2 linked regions of the Shinella zoogloeoides genome follow. Each later gene encodes a partner of the first gene's protein in a complex. Links are inferred from orthologs where the notes say so. Each region holds a gene or a part of one and is shown in the gene's direction. Other genes may lie near its edges.

Evidence for each region.
Region 2: the proteins of Q9316_RS06280 (region 1) and dnaG are in contact, whole or in part, in a crystal structure (PDB 2R6A), measured with the Geobacillus stearothermophilus proteins. The link is inferred for Shinella zoogloeoides from one-to-one orthologs. Residues at the interface, in WP_033016901.1 of Geobacillus stearothermophilus: Ser13, Glu15, Ala16, Gln18, Glu91, Leu92, Asp94, Ala95, Val96, Pro97, Thr98, Ala99, Ala100, Asn101, Tyr104, Tyr105, Ile108; in WP_049624496.1 of Geobacillus stearothermophilus: Lys456, Leu457, Leu458, Pro459, Ala460, Asn463, Ala464, Leu467, Leu535, Leu536, Ile537, Ala538, Gln544, Glu545, Asp548, Tyr549, His552.

Annotation. Positions count from the first base shown.
Region 1 is NZ_CP132311.1:1,069,369-1,084,709, reverse strand. What follows is about bases 7,038-9,958. They hold Q9316_RS06280 (replicative DNA helicase), read left to right. Parts: upstream 7,038-7,711; coding sequence 7,712-9,205; downstream 9,206-9,958. Other genes in these bases: alr (alanine racemase), read left to right, coding at 9,928-9,958; Q9316_RS06275 (hypothetical protein), read right to left, coding at 9,222-9,824; Q9316_RS06285 (SAM-dependent methyltransferase), read left to right, coding at 7,038-7,524. Also shown: Q9316_RS06320 (aldo/keto reductase), read left to right, coding at 83-1,126; Q9316_RS06315 (nucleobase:cation symporter-2 family protein), read right to left, coding at 1,166-2,554; Q9316_RS06310 (hypothetical protein), read right to left, coding at 2,818-3,183; rpsF (30S ribosomal protein S6), read left to right, coding at 3,533-3,988; rpsR (30S ribosomal protein S18), read left to right, coding at 4,013-4,261; Q9316_RS06295 (DUF2232 domain-containing protein), read left to right, coding at 4,470-5,444; rplI (50S ribosomal protein L9), read left to right, coding at 5,467-6,045; more of Q9316_RS06285, read left to right, coding at 6,238-7,037; more of alr, read left to right, coding at 9,959-11,094; DNA repair protein RadA, read left to right, coding at 11,162-12,565; Q9316_RS06260 (CvpA family protein), read left to right, coding at 12,706-13,317; purF (amidophosphoribosyltransferase), read left to right, coding at 13,514-15,007; Q9316_RS06250 (SDR family NAD(P)-dependent oxidoreductase), read left to right, coding at 15,019-15,341. UniProt on the Escherichia coli protein: The main replicative DNA helicase, it participates in initiation and elongation during chromosome replication. Travels ahead of the DNA replisome, separating dsDNA into templates for DNA synthesis.
Region 2 is NZ_CP132311.1:2,352,460-2,357,258, reverse strand. The notes cover bases 1,811-4,799. They hold dnaG (DNA primase), read left to right. Parts: upstream 1,811-2,305; coding sequence 2,306-4,294; downstream 4,295-4,799. Other genes in these bases: recQ (DNA helicase RecQ), read left to right, coding at 4,439-4,799; Q9316_RS12650 (hypothetical protein), read left to right, coding at 1,869-2,204. Also shown: carA (glutamine-hydrolyzing carbamoyl-phosphate synthase small subunit), read right to left, coding at 1-859; Q9316_RS12655 (GatB/YqeY domain-containing protein), read left to right, coding at 1,183-1,632. UniProt on the Escherichia coli protein: RNA polymerase that catalyzes the synthesis of short RNA molecules used as primers for DNA polymerase during DNA replication.

The DNA of each region.
Region 1 (15,341 bases):
GGGATTTGCGGTTTGCCGTCTTGCACTTCGCAGGGACCTGCCTACATTCGCGCCGTTTTCCAAAGACAGGATTTTCTCTCCCATGAAATACAATCCGCTCGGCAGGACCGGCATCAGCGTGTCGGAAATCTGCCTCGGCACCATGACCTGGGGCTCGCAGAACAGCGAGCAGGAAGCGCACGAACAGCTCGACTACGCCTTCTCCCAGGGCGTGAACTTCGTCGATACGGCCGAACTCTACCCGACCACGCCGCTCTCTCCCGAAACCTATGGCGACACCGAGCGCTTCATCGGCACCTGGATGAAGGCGCGCGGCAACCGCGACAAGGTCGTGCTCGCCTCCAAGGTCGCCGGCCCCGGCCGTCCTTATATACGCGGCGGCGCCCCGATGAGCCGCGCCGGCATACTGCAGGCCATCGACGACAGTCTCGCACGCCTCAAGACCGATTACATCGACCTCTACCAGTTGCACTGGCCGAACCGCGGACACTACCATTTCCGCAATGCCTGGAGCTACGACCCGTCGAAGCAGGACCGCGAAAAGGTCGCCGCCGAGCTGCTGGAAGCAGTCGAAACCGTCGGAGACCTCGTGAAGGCCGGCAAGGTGCGCGCGCTCGGCCTCTCCAATGAGACGGCCTGGGGCACGATGCAGATGCTGAAGCATGCCGAGGAAAAAGGCCTGCCGCGCGTCGCCTCGATCCAGAACGAGTACAACCTGCTTTACAGGGCCTACGATCTCGACCTTGCGGAACTGTCGCATCACGAAGAGGTGGGGCTTCTCGCCTATTCGCCGCTCGCCGCCGGCCTCCTGACCGGAAAATATCTCGACGGCGCGCGGCCGGAGGGCTCGCGCCTGACGAAGAACGGCGATCTCGGCGGCCGCTACCAGCCGCATCAGGAACCCGCCGTGCGGGCTTATGTGGAGCTGGCGAAGGAGAACGGGATCGACCCGGCCCAGATGGCGCTCGCCTTCTGCCTGACTCGGCCCTTCATGGCGTCCGTCATCATCGGCGCGACGTCGATGGAACAGTTGAAGACGGATATCGCCGCCGCGGACCTGACGCTTTCGGCGGAGGTGATGAACGGCATCCGCCGCATCCACCGGCTCTATCCGGCGCCGATGTAAAATGTGCCGGGCGGCCTCAAGGGCCGCCCGGAGCATTCGTCAGTGGACGGGCTTTGGCTCCTGCGTTTCCGGCAGCAGCCAGTTCAGGAAGACCGCGCAGAGACCACCGGTCGCCACGCCCGATTCCAGCACGTTTTTCACGAAACTGGGCATGTGCGAGACGAATTCCGGCACCTGCGACACGCCGAGGCCGAGCGCCAGCGAGATCGAGATGATCAGCAGCGCCCGCCGGTCGAGCTGAAGGCCGGCGAGGATATTGATGCCTGATGCGGCGACGGCGCCGAACATCACGATCACGGCCCCGCCCAGCACCGGCTCCGGCACCGCCTGGATGACGCCGGCGGTCGTCGGGAAGAGGCCGAGCAGCACGAGCACGCCGGCGATATAGACGCCGACATGGCGGCTGGCGACGCCGGTGAGCTGGATGATGCCGTTGTTCTGCGCGAAGACGGAGCTCGGGAACGTGTTGAAGATGCCGGCGAGGAACGAGTTCGCGCCGTTGACCAGCACGCCGCCCTTCACCCGCTCCATCCAGACCGGGCCTTCGACAGGCTGGCGGGAGATCTTGCTGGTCGCGGTGATGTCGCCGATGGCCTCCAGCGAGGTCACGAGGTAGATCACGACCATCGGGGCGAACAGCGTCCAGGAGAAATCCAGCCCGAAATGCAGCGGCGTCGGCACCTGGAACCAGGCGGCCTGGTGCACGCCGGTAAAATCGAGGCGGCCGAGCACGGCCGCAAGCGCATAGCCGACGGCAAGCGCGATGATGATCGCGGCGCTGCGCACCCATACGACCGGGACGCGGTTGAGGCCGATGATCAGCGCCAGCACGGTGCCTGACAGCAGCAGGTTCTCGCCATTGGCGAAGGTGCCCGACTGCATCGCGCCGAAGCCGCCGCCCATGCTGATGAGGCCGACTTTGATGAGGGTGAGGCCGATCATCAGCACGACGATGCCGGTGACCAGCGGCGTGATGAACTTCTTGACGAAGGGCAGGATGCGCGAGAGCCCCATCTCGATGAAGGAGCCGGCGATCACCACGCCGAAGATGGCGGCCATGACGGCCTCCACGGGCGTGCCCTGCTTCACCATGAGCACGCCGCCGGCAATCAGCGGGCCGACGAAGTTGAAGCTGGTGCCCTGGACGATCAGCAGGCCCGCGCCGAGTGGGCCGAACCGGCGGCACTGAACGAAGGTGGCGATGCCCGAAATAACCAGCGACATGGAGACGATCATGTTGGTGTCGCGCGCCGAGACACCGAGAGCCTGACAGATCAGGAGACCGGGCGTGACGATCGGAACGATGATCGCGAGAAGGTGCTGGATGGCGGCCAGAAGCGCGATCGGCGGTGCCGGCTTGTCCTCCAGCGCGAAGACCAGTTCGTCTGCCGGCTGTGACGGTACTTCCGGATGGGTATAGGCGTTCATGCGCGGCCCTCCACCCGGATTTGAATTCTGGTGCACACGTCTGTGCAGTGCGGCGCCTGTGCGCGGTCGCTATGGTTCGCCAATGGCTTCTCCTCCCGGCGTGATGGGTTTTCCGAAGCCTCCACTTCGGGCACGGGAAGCTAGCCGAAATCGCCGGAAAGAAATCTCCTGCGAATCCTGAAAGAGTTTCATGCGTTCCAAGGGGTAATACGAAGAAACCCGCCGTTTCCGGCGGGTTTCTCCAGTGCCCCATGCGGGTGACGTTACGGCGTGGTCGTGGTCGCGCCGCCGCCTTCGGCCGGCTGGCCGCCGCTCGGCTGGCTTTCCAGCGGCTGGGTGCCGCCGGTCGTGCCGCCCGTCTGGCCATCGGTGGCCGTGCCGCCGGCCGGCGCGCTGTCCTGCGTGCCGATCGCCGACGTGTTGGCGTTGGGATCGACTCCGTCACCCGGCGTTCCGCTGCCGACGAAATAGAAGATGCCTACCGCCACGAGGACGGCGAGGATCACGGCGACGGCCCATCCGCCGGTGCCGCTGCCATTGCTTGCATTGACGACGGTCGGGCCGCGGTCATCCACCGGGCGCGTCGCGCGATCTTCCGGCGGACGATTGACAAGGTTCGGGTCTTGCATGTCGGTCACTCCATCTGGTTGGATCGGACTGAACAACGCATCGTTCACAATTTGGTTCCCGCCCGTTTCAGAACGGTGCAGCGCGCATTTGCCTTCAAGGCTTGCATTCGGCCTGAAAATCCGTATAAGCGCGCTGTTCAAAACACCCGGGTCACCGGCTGGTGGCTGAACGGAGGGCCGGCAAATCGCAAGATCTGCCGTTTGGGGCCAAGGGCTCCGGCCTCCCGTGTCTCCGCTCTCGACCGTCTGGATTAACGCTTTTCTTGCTTCGGGCCTCGGCCCCTGAGAACTGTCGTTGAGGCTTGGCGCCGGTTTCGGGTGTAGTTTAACGCAAGAAAGGCAAAGCCACATGGCTCTCTACGAACATGTATTCCTGGCCCGCCAGGACGTGTCCGCCCAGCAGGTCGACGCTCTCGTCGAACAGTACAAGGGCGTGATCGAAGCACACGGCGGCAAGGTCGGCCGGGTCGAAAACTGGGGCCTCAAGTCCCTGACCTACCGCATCAAGAAGAACCGCAAGGCGCATTACGCGCTGATGGACATCGACGCTCCGGCCGCCGCCATCCACGAGATGGAACGCCAGATGCGCATCAACGAAGACGTCCTTCGTTACATGACCATCGCCGTCGAGGCCCACGAAGAGGGCCCGTCCGCTATGATGCAGAAGCGCGACCGCGACGACCGTCCGCGTCGTGACGGCGACGACCGCGGCCCGCGCCGCGACTTCGGCGATCGTGGCCCGCGCCGCGACTTCGGCGACCGCCCGCCGCGTGGCGACCGTCCGGCCCGCGAAGACCGCGCGTAATCGAAGCAGAAGGAGACTAAGACAATGGCTGATACTTCCTCCGCTCCGGCACGCCGTCCGTTCCACCGCCGCCGCAAGACCTGCCCCTTCTCGGGCGCCAACGCTCCGAAGATCGACTACAAGGACGTCCGTCTTCTGTCGCGTTACATCTCCGAGCGCGGCAAGATCGTTCCGTCCCGCATCACCGCCGTTTCCCAGAAGAAGCAGCGCGAACTCGCCAAGGCGATCAAGCGCGCTCGCTTCCTCGGCCTGCTGCCCTACGTCGTAGCGTAAGGACGCTTTCCCTGCGGCCTGACTCGACGTCGGGCTGCAGCATCTGACTCGAGGGAAGACGGTTCTGCCGCCTTCCCTTTCTCCCTTCCGCGATGGGCGCGGATCGGAACCGCCGGCCCTTTCGGGCCAAAAACCCATGTTGGGGAGCCGTCCTGAAGCGAACTGTCAGGAAACTCCTCTAACTGTCTGACCGGACAGGACAGCGAACGTGAAGACCTTGACGCCAACCTCGATTGCGACCGGCCTTGTTGCCGGTGTGACCGCCGCTCTGCTGTCGCTGAGCGCGAACGCGCAGTCGTCGCTGGCGATCGTGCTTTACGCCGCGTCCGCCCTTCCCATCCTGATCGCCGGCCTCGGCTGGGGCAACGCAAGCGCCTTCATCGCGGTCGTCGCCGGCGGCGTGACCGCCTCGGCGCTGGTGTCCTCGCATTTCGCCGCGCTGATCGTCCTCATCACGCTGATCCCCGCCGGCTGGCTGAGCAATCTCGCCAACCTCGCCCGCCCTGCCTCCGAGCTCGGCGGCCCGGACGACGCTCTTGCCTGGTATCCGCTCTCCAACATTCTCGCCCATCTCGCCGTCATGGTGACGCTGGGCATGATCGCCGTCGGCGCGATCGTCGGCTATGACAGCGAAATGGCCAGCAAGCTGGTCGACATCGTCATCGAGACGCTGAAGGCGCAGGAACCGCTCTACAATCCCGATGCGAGCGCCGTGGCGCAGATGAAGTCCATCTTCTCGCTGGCCCTGCCGCTGGTTCAGGGCGCCCTCTGGGTCTTCCTGCTGTTTGCGGCCTATTACATCGCCACCTTCATCGTTCGCCTTTCCGGCAAGGGGCTTCGCCCGCGCGAGGATATGCCGTCCACGCTGCGCATGCACCGCAACGCGATCTTCTTCTTCCTCGGCGGCCTGGTGCTCACCTTCCTGGGCGGCATGCCGGCGATCATCGGCGCGCTCGTCTGCGGCACCTTCGGGGCCGGCTTCGTGCTTGCCGGCTTCGCGAGCCTGCATTTCAGGACGCGGGGCAAGCCCTGGCGGCCCTTCGCCCTGTGGCTCGCCTACATCTCGGTACTGCTCTTCACCATACCGATCTTCGTCATCCTCATCCTGGGCCTGATGGACACGCGGCGCACCATCGCGCTGACGCCCTCCGGCCCGGCAGAGAAGAAAACCACGAATACCTGAACTCAACGAAAGGAACTCTGAAATGGACGTCATTCTCCTCGAACGCATCGCCAAGCTCGGCCAGATGGGCGAAACCGTAAAGGTTCGCGACGGCTTTGCCCGTAACTACCTGCTGCCGCTCGGCAAGGCGCTGCGCGCCAACGAGGCCAACAAGAAGCGTTTCGAAGCCGAGCGCTCGACGCTCGAAGCCCGTAACCTCGAGCGCAAGTCGGAAGCCCAGACCGTTGCCGAAAAGCTCGACGGCAAGACCTTCGTCATCGTCCGCTCCGCCGGCGAAACCGGCCAGCTCTACGGCTCGGTCGCTGCCCGCGACATCATCGAAGTGCTGGCTGCCGAAGGCTTCAACGTCGGCCGCAACCAGGTAGAGCTCAACACGCCGATCAAGGCGATCGGCCTGCACAAGGTCGCGCTGCACCTGCATGCCGAAGTCGAGATCTCGATCGAAGTCAACGTTGCCCGCTCCGCCGAAGAAGCCGAGCGCCAGTCGAAGGGCGAAAGCCTGACCTCGGCCGACGCCATCTACGGCGTCGACGAAGACGCCCTGACGGCTGCCGACTTCTTCGACCCGGAAGCTGACGGCGTCGACGAAGACGAAGCCTGATATCAGACGACGGGCCGGCTCTGCCGGCCCGTTTTCGTTCGGGGGGCCAAAAAGCACGGCTTGAAATCCCGAATTTCGCATCAATATTTATACTTCGTTAGACTGGATTGGCGGTCGGGCCGCTTCCCAGGCCGGTTTCCGACCACACCCAGCCCCGTTCCGCCAGATTTTCAGCGCGACGGAGTTTAGCGAATGAAATTCATTGTACAGGCGCTCGTTTCCCGCCTCGTCGAAACCGGAAACCTGAAGGTCACCTACCCTGACGGCAGCAGCCAGTCCTTCGGCGACGGCACCGGCAATCCCGTCCATATGCGCATCAAGACGAAGAAGGCGCTGTGGGGCCTCGCGATCGACCCCGCCTACTATCTCGGCCATCACTACGGCACGGGGGATATCGACATCGTCGAGGGCGACATCTATGGTCTCCTCAAGGCCGTCTTCACCGGCAATCCCGATTTCAAGTATTACGACACCGGCTGGAACCACCTGCTGGAGCGACTGCGCTATCTCTTCCGCTGGGCGCGCGAAAAGAACAGCGTCGTGCGCTCGCGCCGCAATGTGCAGCACCATTACGACCTGACAGGCGCGCTCTACGACCTCTTCCTCGACAAGGACCGGCAATATTCCTGTGCCTATTTCGAGCGGCCGGACCAATCGCTCGACGATGCGCAGCTTGCCAAGAAGCGCCATATCGCGGCCAAGCTCAACATCAACCGGCCGGGCCAGAGCGTGCTCGACATCGGCAGCGGCTGGGGCGGCATGGCGCTCTACCTTGCCCGCCAGCTCGGCGCGAAGGTGACGGGCGTCACGCTTTCCGACGAGCAGCACGCGCTTTCCGTCAAGCGGGCGGGCGAGGCCGGGTTGACGGACGAGGTGAAATTCCTCCTGCAGGACTACCGCAACACCGAGGGACCGTTCGACCGCATCGTCTCCGTCGGCATGTTCGAACATGTCGGCCGGCCGAACTACCTCACCTTCTTCAAGAAGAGCGCGTCGCTCTTGAAGCGCGACGGCGTCATGCTGCTGCACACGATCGGGCGCACCGACCAGCCCTCCGCCAACAATCCGTTCATCGAAAAGTACATCTTCCCCGGCGGCTACATCCCCGCCCTTTCCGAGGTGATGCAGGCGGTGGAGAAGAGTGGGCTTGCGGTGACGGACGTGGAGATCCTGCGCCTGCACTATGCCGAGACACTGCGTCACTGGCGCGAACGCTTCATGGCGCGGCGCGAGGAGGCCAAGGCGCTCTATGACGAAAAATTCTGCCGAATCTGGGAGTTCTATCTCGCCGCATCGGAAAGCGCCTTCCGCTGGCAGAATCTCGTCGTCTTCCAGCTCCAGCTTTCGCACGACCAGCAGGCAATGCCGCTCACCCGCGACTATATCGGGCGCGGCGAGGATTGCCTGCGCACGCACGAGGGCGACGCCAAGGGCAGCCGGCGCGGCGCGCGCCAGTATCCGAAGGAGGCCTCGCTCTGAGATTCGGGGAGAGAGTCAACCGAAAGCCAGCAGGCCCGGCACAATCCGGGCTTGCTGTGTCCTTGGTGCCTGTGGAAAAGTCTAAGACTGGGTCTAAAGGATGGACCAGGGCGGAAGCGCTTGACCCTCGGGCCCAAAGAAACCAAACCACCGGGCTTCAGGAAACAGGGACGGGAGATTCGGGACGATGAACGATGCCGTGCGCAAGCTGCCTGGTCGCGACAATGCGGAGCTGCACCACCGCGAGGCACCGAACAACATCGAGGCCGAACAGGCGTTGCTCGGCGCCATCATCCTCAACAACGACGCCTATTACCGCGTTTCGGACTTCCTGAAGCCGATCCATTTCCACGAGCCGCTGCACCGCAAGATCTACGAGATCGCTGGCGACATGATTCGCATGGGCAAGATCGCCACCACGATCACGCTCAAGACGCACCTGCCGACGGACGTGCGGGTCGGCGAGCAGACGGTCTCGCAGTACCTTGCCGCCCTTGTGGGTGGCGCCGTGACGATCATCAACGCGGAAGACTACGGCCGCGCGATCTATGACCTCGCGCTCCGCCGCTCGCTGATCAACATCGGCGAGGACATGGTCAACATCGCCTATGACGCCCCGCTCGACATGCCGCCGCAGACCCAGATCGAGGATGCCGAGCGACGCCTCTTCGAGCTGGCCGAGACCGGCCGCTACGACGGCGGCTTCCAGTCGTTCAACGATGCGGTCGCGCTGGCGATCGACATGGCCGGCCAGGCCTTCGAGCGCGACGGCAGCCTTTCGGGCATCTCCACCGGCATCCATTCGCTGGACGGCCGCATGGGCGGCCTCCAGCGCTCGGACTTGATCGTGCTCGCCGGACGCCCCGGCATGGGCAAGACCTCGCTTGCCACCAACATCGCCTATAACATCGCCGCCTCCTACGAGCCGGAAGTGCAGGCGGACGGCTCGTTCAAGGCAAGAAACGGCGGCGTCGTCGGCTTCTACTCGCTCGAAATGTCCTCCGAACAGCTCGCCACCCGTATTATTTCCGAGCAGACGGAAGTCTCCTCCTCGAAGATCCGCCGCGGCGACATTTCCGAGGCCGACTTCGAAAAGCTCGTCGCCTGCTCTCAGATGATGCAGAAGGTGCCGCTCTATATCGACCAGACCGGCGGTATCTCGATCGCCCAGCTTTCCGCCCGCGCGCGCCGCCTCAAGCGCCAGCGCGGCCTCGATTGCCTGGTGGTGGACTATATCCAGCTCATGACCGGCTCGGGCAAGTCGAGCGACAACCGCGTGCAGGAAATCACCCAGATCACGACGGGTCTGAAGGCGCTCGGCAAGGAGCTGAACGTACCGATCATCGCGCTCTCCCAGCTCTCCCGTCAGGTGGAAAGCCGCGAGGACAAGCGCCCGCAGCTCTCCGACCTTCGCGAATCAGGCTCCATCGAGCAGGACGCCGATGTGGTGCTCTTCGTGTTCCGCGAGGAATATTACGTGAAGAACCTGGAGCCACGCGACGAGTTCGATCCGAAATACGAGGAATGGAAGATGAAGTTCGAGCAGGTGAAGGGCACCGCCGACGTCATCATCGCCAAGCAGCGTCACGGGCCGACCGGCACCGTCAAGCTCGCCTTCCAGTCGGAATACACCCGCTTCACCGACCTCGCCGACCCCTCCTTCACCCAGTACGAACACTGAGTAGAAGGACAGGCCCTTACTTCTTCTGGAATGCCGGGGCCTTGCAGAAATTCGCGACGATCGCGAGCGCGTGCCGGGCACGCGCTTTTTGCTCCGCATCCATCATCGGCAGGTCGAGCCTGTCGGAGCAGGCCTCGTCCGAGGCCGTGCTTTCGCCGGAAAGCGACAGACGGCTCGAACAATAGAGCCCCTTGCCGGTGAGGACGACCTGCTCGGCCTCGGGCGCGTCGATGGAAACCGGATTGATCTCCGCGATCAGGTCGTCGACGGACGTGTAGGCGGTGACGGCGGCCACGCGGCTGAGATCGACGAGGCCAAGGGTCAGCGTCGCCCATTTTTCCGGGAACTGCAGCGCGGAGATGGTGCGCGCGCGGCACGGCGCGCCGGAAACCTCAAGGCGCGTCACCAGCCGCGGCGCATTTGGATTGTCCACGATGGAATAGTAGATGTCGGCGGTCTTTTCGCGCTCCGGCTCCGTGCCGTCCTGCGCAAGCCCCAGCAGCACGGCGTGGGCCTGGCGCATCTCGGCATCCGTCGGCGTCTCGTGGGCCACGGCCGACACCTCGCAGGCCACGGCGATCGCCATCGCCCCGACGGTCGTTCCTACAGCACGCCACATGGTCTTCCCCTTTTTTGGGCCGCACCATAGAGAGGCCCCTTCCCGGCGGCAATGCGCCCGGGGAGCATATTGCCGCCATGGTCCACAGGCTGTATTCAAAGTCATGAGCCCGCATCATCAGCACAATCGCCCTGCCCTTCCCGTCGCCGGGGCGGATCATGCCCGCCTGACGATCGATCTTTCGGCGCTGGCGGACAACTGGCGCGCGATGGCGCGGCGCTCCGGCGCCGCCCGCACGGCCGCGGTGCTCAAGGCAGACGCCTACGGCATCGGGCTCGAGCCGGCGGCCAAGACGTTCCATCATGCCGGCGCGCGCGATTTCTTCGTCGCCACCCCGGCGGAAGGCGCGGCCCTGCGCGTCGTTCTGCCTGATGTGCGCATCTATGTGCTATCAGGCATGTGGGCGGGCTCGGAGCGGCTGTTCTTCGAATTCGACCTCGTTCCGGTCATCGTTTCGGAGGAACAGCTCGTCGTCTTCATGACGGCCGTTTCCGAAGGCGGGGACCTGCCCTGCGTGCTGCATGTCGATACCGGCATGAGCCGGCTGGGGCTGAGGGTCGAGGATGCGCTGGCGCTTGCCGACGACGCCGCCCGGCCGGCGAGCTTCTCGCCGATCATGCTGCTCAGCCACCTCGCCTGTGCCGACGAGCCGGGCCACGCCCTCAACCGCCAGCAGCTCCAGCGCTTCCGCAGCGTCGTCGCGGCGTTCGACGACATCGATGCGACGCTCGCCAATTCCGCCGGCATCTTCCTCGGCGAGGACTACCACTTCACCCTCACCCGCCCGGGCATCGCGCTCTATGGCGGCGGCGCCGTCAACAACGTGCCGAACCCGATGAAGCCGGTCGTCACCGCCGAGGCGCGTATCCTGCAGGTGCGCGAGGCGAAGGCCGGCGAGAGCGTCAGCTACGGCGCAACACCCCTTGCCCGCGACACGCGCATCGCCGTCGCCGCCATCGGCTATGCCGACGGCTACATGCGCAGCCTGTCCGGCTCCGGCGTGCCGCTGCGCGCCGCCGGCATTGCGGGCGCAAGCGGCGTGCTGCATGGCCGCACCGTGCCGCTGATCGGCCGCGTCACCATGGACCTTTGCCATTTCGACGTCACCGACCTGCCGCCCGGCAGCGTGCGCCCCGGCAACTTCATCGAGCTCTTCGGCCGCAACATGCCGATCGGCGACGTCGCCCGCGCCGCCGGCACGATCGACTACGAAATCCTGACCAGCCTCGGCCATCGCTACGAACGGCGTTACGAGCTGGTGAAAAAATAGGACACGTTCCTGTTTTGTGCTAATGGCTTCGGCAGCGATTCACGAAGCGCGCCGAAAGCGAGAATTCATGGCGAAAGCCCGCACCCAATTCGTCTGCCAGAACTGCGGCACCGCTCACTCCCGCTGGGTCGGGAAATGCGAAGGCTGTGGCGAGTGGAACACCGTCGTCGAGGAAGACCCGATGGGCGGCATCGGCTCCGGCCCCGGCAAGGTGCCGAAGAAGGGCCGTCCGGTCGCGCTGACGGCGCTGTCGGGCGAAATCGAGGAAGCGCCGCGCATCCACACCGGCATCGGCGAACTCGACAGGGCGACCGGCGGCGGCTTCGTGCGCGGCTCGGCCGTGCTGATCGGCGGCGATCCCGGCATCGGCAAGTCGACGCTCCTGATGCAGGCCGCCGCCGCCCTCTCCCGCCGGGGCCATCGCATCATCTACGTTTCGGGCGAAGAGGCGGTGGCGCAGGTGCGCCTGCGCGCGCAGCGCCTGCAGGCCGCCGAGACCGACGTGCTGCTCGCCGCCGAGACCAATGTCGAGGACATTCTCGCGACCGTCGGCGAAGGCAAGCGGCCGGACCTCGTCATCATCGATTCGATCCAGACCCTGTGGAGCGACACGGCGGAGGCCGCGCCCGGCACGGTGACGCAGGTGCGCACCGGCGTTCAGGCGATGATCCGCTTCGCCAAGCAGACGGGCGCCGCCATGGTGCTGGTGGGTCACGTCACCAAGGAAGGCCAGATCGCCGGCCCGCGCGTCGTCGAGCACATGGTCGATGCCGTGCTCTATTTCGAGGGCGACCGCGGCCACCACTACCGCATCCTGCGCACCGTCAAGAACCGCTTCGGGCCGACCGACGAGATCGGCGTCTTCGAAATGTCCGACAAGGGCTTGCGGGAAGTCTCCAACCCATCCGAACTCTTTCTCGGCGAGCGCAATGCCAAATCGCCCGGCGCCGCCGTCTTCGCCGGCATGGAGGGCACGCGGCCGGTGCTGGTCGAGGTGCAGGCGCTCGTCGCGCCCACCTCGCTCGGCACGCCGCGCCGCGCGGTGGTCGGCTGGGATTCGGCGCGGCTGTCGATGATCCTCGCCGTGCTCGAAGCCCATTGCGGCGTGCGGCTCGGCCAGCACGACGTCTACCTCAACGTGGCGGGCGGCTATCGCATCTCGGAGCCGGCCGCCGACCTTGCCGTCGCCTCCGCGCTCGTTTCCTCGCTTGCCGGTCTTGCCCTTCCGGCCGATTGCGTCTATTTCGGCGAAGTCAGCCTGTCGGGCGCCATTCGCCCGGTGGCGCACACCGCCCAGCGCCTCAAGGAGGCGGAAAAGCTGGGTTTTTCGCAGGCCGTGTTGCCCGCCGGTTCCGCCGATCTGCCCAAGGGCAGTGGCAGCCGCTGGAGCGAGATCGAAAGCCTGCCGGATCTGGTGGCGCGCATTGCCGGATCGAAAAGCGCCCTGAAACGGGAAGACGAGGACGTCTGACGCCTTCTTGGCATATGCAAAGCCCTGTGGGAAACATCGGGCTTGGCGTACCAAACCGGGACGGCGAGGACGCCTTTCGTTAATGTGCGCTCCGCACCGGGACTTGGAGCCGGACATTTCGGGTTTGGAGTAGGACGAACATGCCCATCACAATTCTCGACGGTATCGTCATCGGCGTCGCGCTGTTTTCCGCCGTGCTGGCGATGGTGCGCGGCTTCTCGCGTGAAGTGCTGTCCGTCGCAAGCTGGGTGGGTGCTGCCGCAGCCGCCTATTTCCTCTATCCGGTGCTGCTGCCTTACGCGAAGGACTACACGACGAGCGACACGGTCGCGATGGTCGGCTCCGCCGCCGCCGTGTTCCTCGTCGCGCTCATCGTGATCTCCTTCATCACCATGCGCATGGCCGACTTCATCATCGACAGCCGCGTCGGCGCCCTCGACCGGACGCTCGGCTTCCTGTTCGGCGCGGCGCGCGGCATCCTGCTCGTCGTCGTCGCCATGCTGTTCTTCAACTGGCTCGTCGCGCCGCAGCAGCAGCCGGGCTGGGTGACCACCGCAAAGTCCAAGCCTCTGCTCGACAATCTCGGCTCGCGCCTCGTGGCGCTGCTGCCGGAAGACGCCGATGCGACGATCCTCGATCGCCTGCGCGGCAAATCGACCGAAGGCGAAAGCGGCACGACGGAAGATCCGGACGCCGCGACGGGCGGTACGAACCAGACGCCCGCCGAAGAGACGCCCGCCACGAACGGATAAGTGATCAGGGGAGCCGCCGCAGCCGGATTTGGCAAGGCAGGCTCCCCGATTTTTTGGTAGGATCAGATATCAAGCCACTGACGCTCCCGGGCCTCGGTGGCAAATGCTTTCGGCGATACCCATATGGGCGTGGCCGAGGACACCGAACGCAGTACCCCATGCAACCTCTTACGGTCCCGAGCAAAGGCTTGCAGCAATGAGCGACTTTCAGTTCCCCGTTCGCCACGATAACGATCTCGACGGCGACACGCTTCACGAAGAGTGCGGCGTCTTCGGCATCCTCGGCCATCCGGAAGCCGCCACGCTGACGGCGCTCGGCCTGCATGCGCTCCAGCACCGCGGCCAGGAGGCGGCCGGCATCGTCTGCTTCGACGGCAAGCAGTTCCATACCGAAAAGCACATGGGCCTCGTCGGAGACCACTACACCAACCCGGCGACGCTGGCGAAGCTGCCCGGCAATATGGCGATCGGCCACACGCGCTATTCCACCACCGGGGAAGTGGCGCTGCGCAACGTGCAGCCGCTCTTTGCGGAACTGGAAGTCGGCGGCATCGCCGTCGCGCACAACGGCAACTTCACCAACGGCCTGACGCTGCGCCGGCAGCTCATCGCCGGCGGCGCGATCTGTCAGTCGACCTCCGACACGGAAGTCGTGCTGCACCTCATCGCCCGCTCGCGCTACACCTCCACGACCGACCGCTTCATCGACGCCATCCGCCAGATGGAAGGCGGCTATTCGATGCTCGGCATCACCCGCACCAAGCTGATCGCCGCCCGCGATCCCACGGGCATCCGCCCGCTGGTCATGGGCGAGCTCGACGGCAAGCCGATCTTCGCTTCCGAGACCTGCGCGCTCGACATCATCGGCGCCAAGTACATCCGTGACGTGGAGAACGGCGAGATCATCGTCTGCGAGATCCAGCCGGACGGTTCGATCACCATCGAGGCGAAGAAGTCGGGCAATCCGCAGCCGGAGCGCCTGTGCCTGTTCGAATATGTCTACTTCGCCCGCCCCGATTCCGTCGTCGGCGGCCGCAGCGTCTATGTCGCGCGCAAGAATATGGGCATCAACCTTGCCAAGGAGCACCCGGTCGAGGGCGACGTCGTCGTGCCGGTGCCAGACGGCGGCACGCCCGCGGCGCTCGGCTACGCGCAGGAAAGCGGCATCCCGTTCGAGTACGGCATCATCCGCAACCACTATGTCGGCCGCACCTTCATCGAGCCGACTCAGCAGATCCGCGCCTTCGGCGTGAAGCTGAAGCACTCCGCCAACCGCGCGATGATCGACGGCAAGCGCGTGATCCTCGTCGACGATTCCATCGTGCGCGGCACGACGTCGCTGAAGATCGTGCAGATGATCCGCGATGCGGGCGCAAAGGAAGTGCATATCCGCGTCGCCAGCCCGATGATCTTCTACCCGGACTTCTACGGCATCGACACGCCGGACCGCGACAAGCTGCTTGCCAACCAGTACAACGACGTCAAGGCGATGGCCAAGCACATCGGGGCGGATTCGCTGGAGTTCATCTCCATCGACGGCCTCTACCGCGCCGTTGGCGGCGAGGACCGCAACCCGGCCCGTCCGCAGTTCACCGACCATTACTTCACCGGCGACTATCCGACGCGCCTCCTTGACAAGGAAGGCGAGACGATGGGACGGAAGATCTCGGTAATGGCAAGCAACGGATAATTGACAGCAGCATGAGCATCGACCTGAAAGACCGCATCGCGCTGGTCACCGGCGCGTCGCGCGGTATCGGCTATTTCACCGCCCTGGAACTCGCAAGGGCCGGCGCGCATGTCGTCGCCTGCGCCCGCACGGTCGGGGGCCTGGAAGAACTGGACGATGCGATCAAGGAGGTAGGCGGCAGCGCGACGCTGGTGCCCTTCGACCTCTCGGACATGGCGGCGATCGACAAGCTCGGCGGCTCGATCTTCGAGCGCTGGGGCAAGCTCGACATCCTCGTGGCCAATGCCGGCGTGCTCGGCACCATCTCGCCGATCGGCCATGTCGAGGCGAAGGT
Region 2 (4,799 bases), 1.3 Mb from region 1 along the record:
GGCCGAGGCAGATGCCGAAGACCGGGATGCCCGTCTCGATCAGCGTCTTGATGACCGGCACGGCATATTCGCCTGTCGCGGCCGGGTCGCCCGGGCCGTTGGAGAGGAAAATGCCGTCGGGCTTCTGGGCGAGCACGTCGTCGGCGCTGGACGTCGCCGGCATGACGGTGACCTTGCAGCCGAGGCCGGTGAAGAGGCGCAGGATGTTGCGCTTCACGCCGTAGTCGAGGGCGACGATGTGGTACTTCACGTCGCCGTCCGTAAGGTCCTCGTGGCCTTCGTTCCACACCCAGGGCTTCTCGCTCCAGCGCGAGGACTGGCCGGAGGAGGCGACCTTGGCGAGGTCGAGGCCGACGAGGCCGCTCCAGGCCCTGGCTTCCGCCTTCAGCGTCTCGATGTCGAAGACGCCGTTCGGGTCGTGCGCAATGACGGCGTTCGGCGCGCCGTTCTCGCGGATCCAGGCGGTCAGTGCGCGCGTGTCGATGCCGGAAAGGCCGATGATGCCGCGGGCCTTTAGCCAGGCATCGAGGTGCTTTGCCGAGCGGTAGTTCGACGGGTCGGTGATGTCGGCCTTGAAGATCGTGCCGACGGCGCCGTGGCGGGCGGCGGGGGTCAGGTCCTCGATGTCCTCGTCATTGGCGCCGATATTGCCGATATGCGGGAAGGTGAAGGTGACGATCTGGCCGAGATAGGAGGGGTCGGTCAGGATTTCCTGGTAGCCCGTCAGTGCCGTGTTGAAGCAGACTTCCGCCGTCACCTTGCCGGTGGCGCCGATGCCCTTGCCTTCGATCACCGTGCCGTCGGCAAGAACGAGCAGGGCGGTCGGCTTTTCGGTGGTCCATGCGGGGGTCGAGGTCATAATCATCCCGTTTCCGGCACCGGGCGTGCGGCTTGAAAGCCGATGGGCCGGGTACCATTTAAGTCGCAGGCAAAGGCGCGCGGAAACCCGCGTTGGTTCGCCCTGATTGCCAATTTTCGTGCAGGTGCCGGAAAATAGACAAAGCAGGGGGCGGGGTCAACCATTGCCTCAAGAATTGCGTGGATTTATAAAGCGTTGAAAATCAAGCGCTTGCGCAATCTGTTTGCCGGCAGAGCCTTTGCCGGTCTATGAGCATGCACAATCGAACGACGATCGAGGCCCTGCCGCGCATCCGGCGCGGACAGCCTCTTATGGAGAAAAGAATGCGCGAGACCATCGCAAACGCCCTCAAGGACGCCCTCAAGGCCAAGGACGCCTGTCGTGTTTCCACGCTGCGCCTGATCCAGGCGACGCTGAAGGACCGCGACATCGCCAACCGCGGTGTCGGCAAGGGCCCCGTGGAAACCGACGAACTGCTGCAGATCCTCGCCAAGATGATCAAGCAGCGCGAGGAATCCGCCAAGATCTTCGCCGAGAACGGCCGCCCGGAACTCGCCGCCCAGGAGCGCGAGGAAATCAAGGTCATCGAAGGTTTCCTGCCCGAGCAGATCTCCGAGGGCAAGATGAAGGACCTCATCGCGGCCGCCATCGCCGAGATCGGCGCGCAGGGCCTGCGCGACATGGGCAAGGTGATGGCCGTGCTCAAGGAGCGCTATCCCGGCCAGATGGACTTCGCCAAGGCCTCCGGCGTGGTGAAGGACCTGCTGAAGTAAACCGGTGAAACGGATTCGAGAAGAGGGCGGCTTCGGTCGCCCTTCTTCGTTTCAACACGCATTCCGTGCGGGGCGTGGGAACCAAAAGCAAAGCGCGGCGTTATACCCGATGGACAGGAGCCCGGCGAGACCGCGTTAATCGTGCATCGGCTGGCCCCGGCGAAGTGCATATCGTGCCGCCGGACTTGTTGCAGCGTCGTCACCGGTGGCCGTTTCGTCAAACGGAGCCCGGTTCCATGCGCGTCGTTTTCCTTGCCTCTCTCGCCCTTGCCCTTGCAGGTCCCGCCATCGCGCACGATGCCGCGAGCGGCTGGCAATACGAGATGTTCTGCTGCAACGGCAACAGCCACAACGGCGATTGCCAGATGATCCCGGCGACCACGGTGCGCATCGTCGAGGGCGGCTATCAGGTGACGCTCGCGCCCGGCGACCACCGTCTCGCCACCCGCCGCCACATCTTCCGCCTCTCGCAGGACAGCGCCCGCCGCTCGCAGGATGGCGAATACCATCTCTGCCTCTACCCGACCGAGGACACGCCGCGCTGTTTCTATGCGCCGGACATGGGTTTTTGACACGGCGGATTTGAGGTCCGGCCTGTGAATTGCTGTGGGTGGGCGACTATCGCTGGCGGCGGGGCGCTTGCATGGTTATATGGACCTCGACCGAGGTACCCATGCGTTTTTCCAATGCCTTCCTGGACGAGATCCGTGACCGCGTCTCCATTTCGGAGGTGATCGGCAAGCGCGTGACGTGGGACCGCAAGAAGACCAATGTCTCGCGCGGCGACTACTGGGCGTGCTGCCCGTTCCACGGCGAGAAGTCGCCGTCGTTCCACTGCGAGGATCGCAAGGGCCGCTACCATTGCTTCGGCTGCGGCGTCTCGGGCGATCACTTCCGCTTCCTCACCGATCTCGACGGGCTGTCCTTCCCGGAGGCCGTGCAGCAGATCGCCGACCTAGCCGGCGTCGCGATGCCCCAGCCGGACGCGCAGGCCGAGCAGCGCGAGAAGGAACGCATGGGCCTCGTCGAGGTCATGGAAATGGCGGCGCGTTTCTTCCAGGACCAGTTGCAGACGCCGGCGGGTGCGAAGGCGCGCGCATATCTGCGCGACCGCGGGCTGACGGGCCGTACCATCGAGACCTTCCGCCTCGGCTATGCCTCGGACAGCCGCAACGCGCTCAAGGAATTCCTGGCCGGCAAGGGCGTGCCGAAGGAGGCGATCGAGGCCTGCGGCCTCGTCGTGCATGGCCCGGAGATTCCGGTCTCCTACGACCGCTTCCGCGACCGCATCATGTTCCCCATCCTCTCAGTGCGGGAAAAGGTCATTGCCTTCGGCGGGCGGGCCATGTCGCCGGATGCGCCGGCGAAATACCTCAACTCCAACGAGACGGAGCTCTTCCACAAGGGCAGCGTGCTCTACAACCATGCCCGCGCCCGCAAGAGCGCCGGCCGCGCGGGCAACACTCCCCAGGACGAAAAAGCCGCGGGCACGATCATCGTCGTCGAAGGCTATATGGACGTGATCGCGCTCTACCAGGCCGGCATCGAGAATGCCGTCGCCCCGCTCGGCACGGCGCTGACGGAAAACCAGCTCGAACTGCTGTGGAAGATGACGCCGCAGCCGGTGCTCTGCTTCGACGGCGACGGGGCGGGCATTCGTGCGGCGAACCGCGCCGCCGATCTGGCGCTGCCCTTCATCAAGCCGGAACGGACCGTGCGCTTCGCCCTGCTTCCGGACGGCAAGGACCCGGACGATCTCGTGCGTCACGAGGGCCGCGCGCCCTTCGACAAGGTGCTGGCCGGCGCCCGACCGCTCGACGAGATGATCTGGAACCGCGAAGTGCAGGGCGCGAGCTTCGACACACCGGAAAGCCGGGCCGCGCTCGAAGCGCGCCTGCGCCAGATCACGGGCGCGATCGCCGACGAGGACGTGCGTCGCCATTACCAGCAAGGCATGCGCGACCGGCTGAACGCCTTCTTCCGTCCAGCCCCGCGGCAGGGCGGCGGCGGATTTTCCGGCAACCGGCAGGGCAGGGGCGGCGGGCGCGGCGCGCCGCAGGGTAGCGCCGTGCCGTCAGGCATTTCCGACCGGCTCGCCCGCTCGGCGCTGGTGCGCGGCGCGCAGGACCTGCCTGCCCTGCGCGAAAGCGTGCTGGCGCTCACCGTCGTCAACCATCCCGGCCTGTTCTTCAGCGATTACGATGAGATCGCCATCATCGAATACGAGAACCGCGACCTCCAACGCCTCTGGTCGTCGCTGCTCGGCACCGCCGGCTCCATCGGCGCGCGGCTCGATCGCGCGCGCCTCGTCGAGGAGCTGGAGGCGGCCGGATTCGAGGCGCTGCTCAAGGGTCTCGACCAGCAGATCCGCAATTCCCGCCTGTGGACCGCGACGGCGGAAGCGGCCCCGGAAGACGCCCGCGAAGGCTTCCTGCAGGCGCTCGCCCTTCACAAGCGCACCCGCGCCCTGCTCTGGCAGCGCCGCGAGCTGGAACGCGAACTCGCCATGGCTACGGAAGAGGGCGACGGCGAGCGGGTGCCGCAGATCCTGCGCGCGCTTCAGGAAGTACAGCTCGAGACCGTGCGCATGGAAAACCAGGAAGCCATTATCGAGGGGTTCGGCGTGCTGTCCGGCCGCGTGAAAGGGCCGGCGGGGAAATAGGCGTTTTCTCCTCTTCTCAATCTTCTTGCAACCCACCCTTAAATAAGAACAAATCAAGAACATTGTGTGCGAAAGCGAAACACGAGGGCTGGGTGGTTGCCGTGGGTTCCGGCTTGGCCAGAATGGGGGTAGAAAGTGCAGGTCATGATTCAAGCAGATTCCTCCCGTTCCCTGTCGGCACTGTTCGACGCGCAGGCCGCAAGCCCGCTCGATGTGCTCAAGCGCGTCTATGGCTACGATGCCTTCCGCGGCAAGCAGGAGGCGGTCGTCGAGCATGTGGCGGCGGGCGGCGATGCCGTCGTCCTCTTCCCGACCGGCGCGGGCAAGTCGCTGTGCTTCCAGATCCCGGCGCTGTGCCGCACGGGCGTCGGCATCGTCATCTCGCCGCTGATCGCCCTGATGCGCGATCAGGTCGAGGCGCTGAAGCAGCTTGGCGTCAGGGCGGCGGCGCTGAACTCCTCCCTCTCGCGCGACGAATTCTTCGCGGTGCGCGATGCCATGCGGG